One region of the Thioalkalivibrio sp. ALMg13-2 genome, then DNA from elsewhere that is predicted to be linked to it. Evidence: predicted binding sites of a transcription regulator. Region 1 holds the regulator's gene; the other holds the start of a gene.

Evidence for each region. Region 1 encodes sigma-54, which starts transcription at its own class of promoters, with help from an activator protein. Its sites were predicted from a motif close to TGGCANGNTNCNTGCTT; they were not measured.
Region 2: F618_RS0110730 (CmpA/NrtA family ABC transporter substrate-binding protein) is a predicted target of sigma-54. The motif match lies at 1,588-1,604, and genes of this name have one in related genera.

Annotation. Positions count from the first base shown of each region.
Region 1 covers NZ_KB906107.1:82,771-87,703, reverse strand. The annotation lists gene rapZ (RNase adapter RapZ) at 21-893, opposite strand; gene hprK (HPr(Ser) kinase/phosphatase) at 901-1,932, opposite strand; gene F618_RS0107345 (PTS sugar transporter subunit IIA) at 1,981-2,448, opposite strand; gene hpf (ribosome hibernation-promoting factor, HPF/YfiA family) at 2,452-2,790, opposite strand; gene F618_RS0107335 (RNA polymerase factor sigma-54) at 2,807-4,291, opposite strand; gene lptB (LPS export ABC transporter ATP-binding protein) at 4,380-4,933, opposite strand, start outside.
Region 2 covers NZ_KB906115.1:46,651-51,583, forward strand. The annotation lists gene F618_RS0110725 (sigma-54-dependent Fis family transcriptional regulator) at 1-1,477, shown strand, start outside; gene F618_RS0110730 (CmpA/NrtA family ABC transporter substrate-binding protein) at 1,666-3,120, shown strand; gene ntrB (nitrate ABC transporter permease) at 3,124-3,972, shown strand; gene F618_RS0110740 (ABC transporter ATP-binding protein) at 4,002-4,913, shown strand.

The DNA of each region.
Region 1 (4,933 bases):
CCTCGTCCCGCGTCCAGTGGTTACTGTTTCCCCAGCTCGCGGTGACGGGTGCTAACAGTAACATGTTCCCGATCCCGCCACGCCTCCGCAAGCCGCTCCACCAGATACACCGAGCGGTGTTGCCCGCCGGTACAGCCGATGGAGACGGTTACGTAGCTGCGGTGATCGTCTAGCAGGCGCGGCAGCCACTGGGACAGGAATCCCTGGATGCTGTCGAACATGGCCGCGACCTCCGCGTGCCGCTCAAGGAACTCGCACACGGGCGGGTCGCGACCGGTCAGGGCGGCCAGATCGCTTTCGTAGTGCGGATTGGGCAAGCAGCGCACGTCGAACACGAAGTCGGAATCCAGAGGCGCGCCGTGTTTGAAGCCGAAAGACTGGAATTGCAGGGATAGCTCGTGTTCTCCGCGCTCGCCTATGCGGTCGCGCAGGGTGCGGGCCAGATCGTGCATCGACAGGCGCGAGGTGTCGACCGTCAGGTCGGCCTCCGCCGCCACATGGCCCAGCCACTCGCGCTCGCGGTCGATGGCCTCGACCAGTGGCACGCCGTCGCGCGCCAGCGGGTGGCGCCGGCGGGTCAGATGGTAGCGCCGCAGCAGCACCTCGCTGGCCGCCTGCAGGAACAGGACCTCCACCTGCACCCCGTCCGCCCGTAGTTGCGCCAGGAGACCGGAGAACCCTTCCAGGGCCTCCAGGCCGCTGCGCACATCCACGCCCACGGCCAGGTGGCGGTCGGTCTCGGTGTCGTAGTGGCCCTGCCGGACCTGATCGATCAGGTCCGGCAGCAGCGGCAGCGGGAGGTTGTCGACGCAGAAGTAGCCGGCATCCTCCAGGGTGTGCAGGGCCACGGTCTTGCCGGACCCGGACAGGCCACTGACGATTAGCAGGCGCATGGCCGATTCAGCCCTCCGGGTCCGGGTTGGGGACCGTAGTGGCGGGCACCGCGCGATGGTAGGGCGGCTCCTCCGTCTCGCCGCTCATCTGGCGGCGCTGGCGTGCGCGCAGGTCGTCGCCAGCGATATAGCCCTGCATGTGCAGCATGTGGTTGCGCACGGCCGCCTCGATCATGACCGCGATGTTGCGCCCCGGCGCGATCGGCAGGCTGATCAAGGGGACGCGCAGGCCGAGGATATCGATCTCGCCGCGGCGCCCGTTCAGCCGGTCATCGGGGACCGGCGAGGGTTCGCCATGATCGCGCAGGTCGATGATCAGGCGCAGGTACTTGCCGCCCTTGATCGCGGAATCGCCGTACATGGCGCGGATGTTGAGCACCCCAAGACCGCGCACCTCGAGCAGGTCCTGGAGCAGGGCCGGGCAGTGGCCGCGCACGATATCGGGCGCAATGCGCGCGAACTCGGGGGCATCGTCGGCGATCAGGCGATGCCCGCGCGAGATCAGTTCCAGTGCGACCTCGCTCTTGCCGACGCTGGAGGCGCCGCTGATCAGCACCCCGATCCCGAGGATCTCCATGAACACGCCGTGGCGCACCTCGAAATGAGCCAGGCGCTGCTGCAGGAAATAGCGCAGAAGCGAGATGATCTCGTGACTGCTGGTGCTGGAGCACAGGATCAGCGGCAGCGCCTCCTGCGGGGCGTCGGGCATCTCCGAGAACGGACAGGTGTCCTCGGCGAAGATCACCGCGGTGGTCCCAGTGCGGGCCATCTCCAGGATCAGGTCGTTGCACTGGGTGGCGCTGAGGCTGGAGATGTAGCGTGCCTCGAAGTCGCCGATGATCTGGATGCGGTTGGGCCGGATCAGGTTGAGATGGCCGGCCAGCGGCAAGTCGTCCCCGTCGTCGCCGACCAGCTTGCGGTCGGGTGCTGCATGTTCGCCGTGTACGAAGCGAAGATCCAGGCGGTTTCCCATGGCCTGGATCAGGCTTTCCACGTTGATGTCGCGGGCGATCCCGCCTTCTCCCAGCGCCTCGTTCATGGCAGACGCTGCGCGCCGGAATCGCGGCTGGAGGCGGGTTCCACGGGCTTAGTCCTCGCTGAAGCGGCGCACGAGTTCCTGTTCCAGGGCCGCCGCGTCCCCGGCCCGGCGCAGCGCTCCGATGGTGTCTGGCTGAGACAGGCCGCGGGCGAGCTGGGCCAGCAGGTCGAGATGGTCGCCGGTGGCGGCCTCCGGGACCAGCAGTGCGATCAGGATATCGACCGGCTCGTGATCCATGGCGTCGAAGTCGACGCCCTTTTCCAGGCGCAGCACGGCCACGCGCGGCGCCTCGAGATCGGCCAGGCGGCCATGGGGAATCGCAACCCCATGGCCGAGACCGGTGGATCCGAGTTTTTCGCGCGCGGACAAGGCCTCGAAGATCGCGTTGCTCCCCGGTCCCGTGCCGTCACCTCCGCCGGCGAGGAGGTCCGCCAGGGCCTCCAGGGCCCGTTTCTGGCTGGAGCACTCGGGTTGCAGGCCAATGCGCTCGGAGGTGATCAACTCGGCAATCGTCATGGATCAGGAGGCCTGCTCGCGGTTGCGCTGGGCACCTTCGGCGCGGTGGTGGTCCTTGACCTTTTCCTTGTGCTTGATCAGCTGACGGTCGACTTTGTCGATCAGCGCGTCGATCGCGGCATACATGTCCTCGTGAGAGGCCTCGGCGTGGATGTGATTGCCGCTGACCTGGAGATTGGCTTCGGCCTGGTTGTGCTGATTCCGGGTCTTCTCGTGGGTCAGCACGACGTGGACGTCGATGACCTTGTCGAAGTGGCGCTCCAGCTTCGCGAACTTCTCGTTGACGTAGTCGCGCAGGGCGTCGGTGATGTCCACGTGGTGGCCGGTCAGGTTGATCTGCATGGTCAGGACTCCTTGGTTACTTGCTGCCGGTGGGCATCGAGGCCATCTGCCGGCGTTCGCTGGATGAAGGGATGTGCATCGCCTCGCGGTACTTGGCCACGGTGCGGCGCGCTACGTTGATGCCCCGGTCCGACAGGACCTGGGCGAGCCGGGCATCGCTGAGCGGCTTGTTCGGGGGTTCGTCGCCAATCAATTCGCGAATCATGGCACGGATGGCGGTGGCGGAACACTCGCCGCCATCGTTCGTGCCGACATGGCTGGAGAAGAAATACTTGAACTCGAAGACCCCGCGCGGGGTGTGCATGTATTTCTGCGTGGTAACCCGCGAGATGGTCGATTCGTGCATCTCCAGGGTCTCGGCAATGTCGCGCAGGATCAATGGCTGCATCGCGACGTCGCCATGCTCGAGAAAGCCCTGCTGGCGGTGGACGATCGCCTCGGCGACCCGCAGCAGGGTGTCGTTGCGGCTGTGCAGGCTCTTCAGGAACCAGCGTGCCTCCTGCAGCTGATCACGCATAAAGGCGCTGTCGCGGGCATCCGAGACCTGGCGCACCATGCCGGCGTAGAGGTCGTTGATGCGGATACGCGGTGCGATCTCCGGGTTTAGATCCACGCGCCAGCCCTCGGTGGTGTGGCGCACGTAGACATCCGGGACCACGTATTCCGAGGTGGCGGAGCTGATCTGTGCGCCGGGGCGCGGGTTCAGGGTGCGGATCAGGTCCAGTGCGCGGGCCAGTTCGTCCGGGTCGCGTACGCCGGACTGGCGCTGCAGGGCCTTGTAGTCGCGCTTGCCCAGGCTGTCCATGCCGTGTTCCAGGATCGCCCGTGCGGCCTCGCGGGCCGGGGCGTCCGGGGCCAGTTCGCGTAGCTGGATCTCCAGGCACTCCCGCAGGTTGCGCGCGCCGACCCCCAGCGGGTCGCATTGCTGAATCCAGTGGAGCACTGCCTCGACCTCGTCGACGCCGACGGTTTCATCCTCGCCTCGGCTGATGGTCTCGGCCAGGGTTTCCAGGTCACCCTCGAGATAGCCGTCGGGGCTGATGGCGTCGATCAGGGCCGCCCCGATGCGCTGGTCGCGCGGTGTCAGATGGCTCAGATGCAGCTGCCACAGCAGATGATCCTGCAGGCCCTCACCGTCGTCGTCGCTGGTGTTTTCCAGCGGGTCGCGGTCATCCACGCCCTTGTTGGGCGTCGGGGCCGGCTCGTAGATGTCGTCCCAGCGGCTGTCGGTCGTCAGTTCCTCGGGGATCACGTCGTCGCTGGTGGTGGTGGCCTCCATGCGATCGCCTTCCACCAGCTCGCCGTCCTGGTTCAGGCGCTCGGTGTCGGCCTCGGCATCTTCGTCCTCGACCTGTTCGAGCATGGGGTTGCTCTCCAGCGCCTGCTGGATCTCCACCTGGAGCTCGAGCGTGGACAGCTGCAACAGGCGGATCGCCTGCTGCAGTTGCGGGGTCATGGTCAGCGTCTGACCCAGCTGCAGATTCAGGCCGGGTTTCAGCATCGGGTATGCGGGGCGAGGGTTGGCATTGATGGAATCTTAAAGCCTGCCTTGTGGTTTGTGCACCGACCGGGCCGCATATGGGGCGCTTTCACAGGCGGAAGTTCTCGCCGAGATAGACCCGGCGCACCTGGGGATCGGCCAGCAGCTCGTCCGGTGTCCCGGCGGCCAGCAGGCGGCCTTCGCTTAGAATATAGGCCCTGTGGCAGATGCCGAGGGTCTCGCGCACGTTGTGATCGGAGATCAGTACGCCGATGCCGCGCTGGGCGAGATGCCGAATCACGTCCTGGATGTCGCCGACCGAGATCGGATCCACCCCGGCGAAGGGCTCGTCCAGACAGATGAAGCGCGGATCCCCGGCCAGGGCGCGGGCGATCTCGGCGCGGCGGCGTTCGCCGCCGGACAGCGCGATGCCCGGGCTGTGGCGCACGGTCTCGAGCTGGAACTCCTCGATCAGCGCATCGCCAATGCGCCGGCGCTCGTGGCGATCGAGTCCGGGGCGCAGCTCGAGCACGGCCTGCAGGTTGTCCCACACGCTCAGGCGGCGAAAGATCGAGGCCTCCTGCGGCAGGTAGCCGAGGCCGGCGCGCGCGCGCACGTGGATGGGCGCGCGGGTGATGTCGCGCGCGCCCAGGGTGATGCGCC
Region 2 (4,933 bases), on a different contig from region 1:
CGTCCTGTTGCCGGATCCGAACAGCGGCCAACTGCGCATCCGCCACGCCTACGGCCTGACCGATGCCGAGCGCGACCGCGGCAGCTACAGCCTCGGCGAGGGTGTCACCGGGCGCGTCATGAAGACCGGCCAGATCGCCCTGATCCAGGACATCGACAACGAGCCCGAATACCTCGCGCGCGCCATTGACCGTTCCACCCTGCCGCAGGAGACCGTCGCCTACATCGCCGTGCCCATCGTCCAGGACGAACACGCCATCGGCGTGCTGGGCGTGCACCGGCTGCGACGCCGCTCGCGCCAGTTCCAGGACGACCTGAACCTGCTGCGGGTGATCGCGAGCATGATCGGCCAGGTGCTGCGCATCCACCAGCTGATCGCCGAGCGCACCGCCGAGCTGGTCTCGGAGAACCGCTACCTCAAGAGCGCCCTGGATACCCAGGGCGGGCAGTACGGCATCCTCGGCGAGAGTCCGGCCCTGCGCCATGTCCTCAAGCAGGTCCACCGCATTGCGGATACCCAGGCCACCGTCCTGATCACCGGGGCCTCCGGGACTGGCAAGGAGAAGATCGCGCGCATGGTCCACCGGATCAGCCAGCGCAATGCAAAGCCGTTCATCTCCATCAACTGCGCCGCCATCCCGGCCGACCTGCTGGAATCCGAACTGTTTGGCCACGAAAAGGGGGCCTTCACCGGCGCGTTCAGCGCCAAGACCGGCAAGATCGCCCTGGCCGACGGCGGCACGCTGTTTCTGGACGAGATCGGCGACATGCCGGAGGCTCTCCAGTCCAAAATCCTGCGTGTGCTGCAGGAACGGGTGGTCCAGCCCATTGGCGGCAACCGCGATCTCCCGGTGGACGTACGCATCATCGCCGCAACCCACCAGAACCTGCAGGCCGCGGTGAACGCCGGGAACTTCCGGCTCGACCTGTTCTACCGCCTGAACGTGATCCCGCTGCACATGCCGGCCCTGCGCGACCGCGCCAGCGACATCCGCCTGCTCACCCGCCACTTCCTTGACCGCTACACCCACCTGCACGGCTGGAACGTGGTCGTCGACGAGGGCGTGCTGGAACGCCTGGAGGCCTTCGACTGGCCCGGCAACATCCGCCAGCTGGAGAACGTCCTGGAGCGCGCGGTACTGCTGTCCACCGACGGCCGCATCGGCACGCCGCTGATCGACGAGATCCTGCACGAGGAATCCCGCATCAGCCCGTTCGAGGGTGAGCGGCACGGCCTCCGCGACGAGCATGCACCGGCACCATCGCGGCACAACGAGCCCCGAACCCTGCCCTCTTCCGGCGCGTCCTGCACCAGCGCGGTGCGCCCGTATCAGCGCGTGCACGCCACCGAGGCGGAGCGCCTGAAGCGCGCGATCGAGCAGACCGGGGGCAACAAGACCCGCGCCGCGATGGACCTGGGCCTGACCCCGCGGCAATTGCGCTATCGCCTGAAAAAGCTCGGCATAGAAACCACTTAGGCCCACCGCTCAGACACCAGCGGACCTTTTGTCCCCTTCGTCGACAATGTCGACCAATGGTCCGATCTCCCGGCGCTCGCGCGCCGCCCTGGCGGCCCATTCCCCACGCTTGGCATGGCACCTGCAATGACCCTCGACATGCGCGGCAACGATGCCCGCATCGATTCGACCCACGAGGAGAGCCGACCATGCCGACCAAGAGTCTTCACGATCCCTTTGACGCCAATGCCGATCTGCGCCACGGCTCCAGCTGCCGCCACGGGCACACCGGTCCCGGCAGCTGCAGCTGCTTCGACACCGCGTCCCCGGACCTGGAAGAGAAACTGGAACGACGCGCCACCCATGAGCCCGTACAGGCCGATGCCCACGCCACCGGCGAGGACCTGAGCGACGAGGCCATGGTCGATCGCGCGGTAGAGAGCGCGATCGTGCGCGGCATGTTCGGCCACAACGAGATCAACCGCCGCCGCTTCCTGCAGATGATCGGGGGCGGCACGGTGGCCGCGGCCCTGGGCTCCATCCTGCCGCTGGACAAGGTCAAGGCCGCAATCAAGGACGGCGGGCCGCTGGAAAAGACCAAGCTGCGCGTCGGCTTCGTCCCGATCACCTGCGCCACGCCGATCATCATGGCCCACCCCATGGGCTTCTACGAGCGCCACGGCCTGGATGTCGACGTGATCAAGACCGCCGGCTGGGCGGTGGCCCGCGACATGTCGCTGTCCGGTGAGTACGACGCCTCGCACATGCTCTCGCCGATGCCGCTGTCGATGACCCTGGGCTCCGGCTCCTCGCGCGAGCACTACATCATGCCGGCGGTGGAGAACATCAACGGCCAGGCCATCACCCTGCACAACAAGCACAAGGACAAGCGCGATCCCAAGGACTGGAAGGGCTTCACCTTCGCCGTGCCCTTCGAGTACTCGATGCACAACTTCCTGCTGCGTTACTACGTCGCGGAACACGGGCTGGATCCCGATCGCGACATCAGCATCCGCGTCGTGCCGCCGCCGGAGATGGTCGCCAACCTGCGTGCCGAGAACGTCGACGGCTACCTGGCCCCCGACCCCTTCAACCAGCGCGCGGTCTGGGACGGCATCGGCTTCATTCACATGCTGACCAAGGAGATCTGGGACGGCCACCCGTGCTGCGCCTTCGCCTGCTCCGCGGCGTGGGCCGACGAGCATCCGAACACCTTCGGTGCCCTGTTCCGCGCGCTGATCGAGGCCACGCAGTACAGCTCGGACATCAACAACCGGGCCGAGATTGCCGAGGCCATCTCCCCGCGTGCCTATCTCAATCAGCCACAGTCCGTGGTGGAGCAGGTGCTCACCGGTCGCTACGCCGACGGCCTGGGCAACGTGCAGAACGATCCGCACCGGATCGACTTCGACCCTTTCCCCTGGCACTCGATGGCCACCTGGATCCTCACCCAGATGAAGCGCTGGGGCTATGTGGATCGCGACTTCGACTACAACCGCCTTGCGGAAGACGTCTTCCTCGCCAGCGAGTGCGCCGAGGTCATGACCGAGCTGGGCTACGAAGCGCCGAGCGACACCTACAAGAACTTCGAGATCATGGGCAAGGTGTTCGACTACACCGACCCGGAAGGTTATCTCGACAGCTTCGCAATCCGCAGGAGCTAAGCCATGTTGAGCAATCTCAACTTCCGGGCGACCGTTCTCTCGCTGGTGATGCTCGTGGTCTTCCTGGGCGTGTGGCAGCTGGCCACCGCCCCGGAGGTCCTCGCGCCGCAGCAGGGCGAGCTGAGCGAATACGAACAACTGATGGGGGGCGGGACCGATCGCAGTTCCAGCAGCGGCATCCCGGCCCCCACCCAGGTGTTCAGCCACGCCTTCAGCGAACTGAGCAACCCGTTCTACGACGCGGGCCCGAACGACAAGGGCATCGGCATCCAGCTGGCCTACTCGATCTATCGGGTCCTGCTGGGCTTTGCCCTGGCCGCGCTGATCGCCATCCCGCTCGGCTTCGTGATCGGCATGTCGCCGCTGCTGAACAAGGCGTTCGATCCGTACATCCAGATCCTCAAGCCGATCTCGCCCCTGGCCTGGATGCCGCTCGCCCTGTTCGTGATCCGCGACTCGAACATGTCGGCGATCTTCGTGATCTTCATCTGCTCGATCTGGCCGATGCTCGTGAACACCGCCTACGGCGTGGCCTCGGTGCGCAATGACTGGCTGAACGTAGCCAAGACCCACCAGCTGTCGAACCTGCGCACCGCGTTCACGGTCATCCTGCCCGCCGCGGCCCCGACCATCCTCACCGGCATGCGCATCTCCATCGGCATCGCCTGGCTGGTCATCGTCGCCGCGGAGATGCTCGTGGGCGGCACCGGCATCGGCTACTACATCTGGAACGAGTGGAACAACCTCGATCTCGCCAGCGTGATCTTCGCGATCATCATGATCGGCATCGTCGGCTTCCTGCTGGATGCCTCCCTCGCCCAGGCCACCAAATTCGTGCGCTACGCCGACTAAGTCGGCGCAGCCCAACCAGGAGACCTATCATGAGCAAGGGATTCCTCGAAATCGAGAACCTGAGCCAGCGCTTCCCGCAGCCCGACTCCAGCGAACTGATGACCGTGTTCGAGGGCGTCGACGTGACCATCAACAAGGGCGAGTTCGTCTGCCTGATCGGTCACTCCGGCTGCGGCAAGTCCACCATCCTGAACGTGCTCGCCGGTCTGGCCACACCGACCGACGGCAACGTGATCATGGACAACAAGGAGATCAACGGCCCCAGCCTCGACCAGGGCGTGATCTTCCAGAACCACAGCCTGCTGCCGTGGCTGTCGGCGCGCGACAACGTGATGTTCGCGGTGCGCGCCCGCTGGCCGAACTGGAGCAAGGCGAAACGCCTGGAACACGCCGAGCGCTACCTGCACATGGTGGGCCTGGACCACGCCATGGACCGCAAGCCCTCGCAACTCTCCGGCGGCATGCGCCAGCGCGTCGGCATCGCCCGGGCCTTCGCCATCGAACCCAAGCTGCTGCTGATGGACGAGCCGTTCGGAGCCCTAGACGCCCTGACCCGCGGGGTCATCCAGGAGGAGCTGCTGAAGATCTGGTCGGAGACCCACCAGACCGTGTTCATGATCACCCACGACGTGGACGAGGCGATCCTGCTTGCCGACCGCGTGCTGCTGATGACCAACGGGCCGCATGCCCAGGTCGCCGAGTCGGTCAAGATCGACATCCCCCGGCCGCGGGAGCGCGCCAGTCTGCATCAGCAGGAGGCCTACTACCCGATCCGCAACCACCTGGTCGACTTCCTCGTGAACGGAGCCAAGGAGATGTCGGCCAAGGCCCAGGCGGGCGCCGCCCGCGGTGACAACCCGCGCCACAGCCCGCGCATCGTCAACCCGGCCAAGCCCGAGGCCAACCCGGAACCCGGTCCGCGCATGGTTCGCGCGGTCTGACCCCCAGTCCATCCATCGCA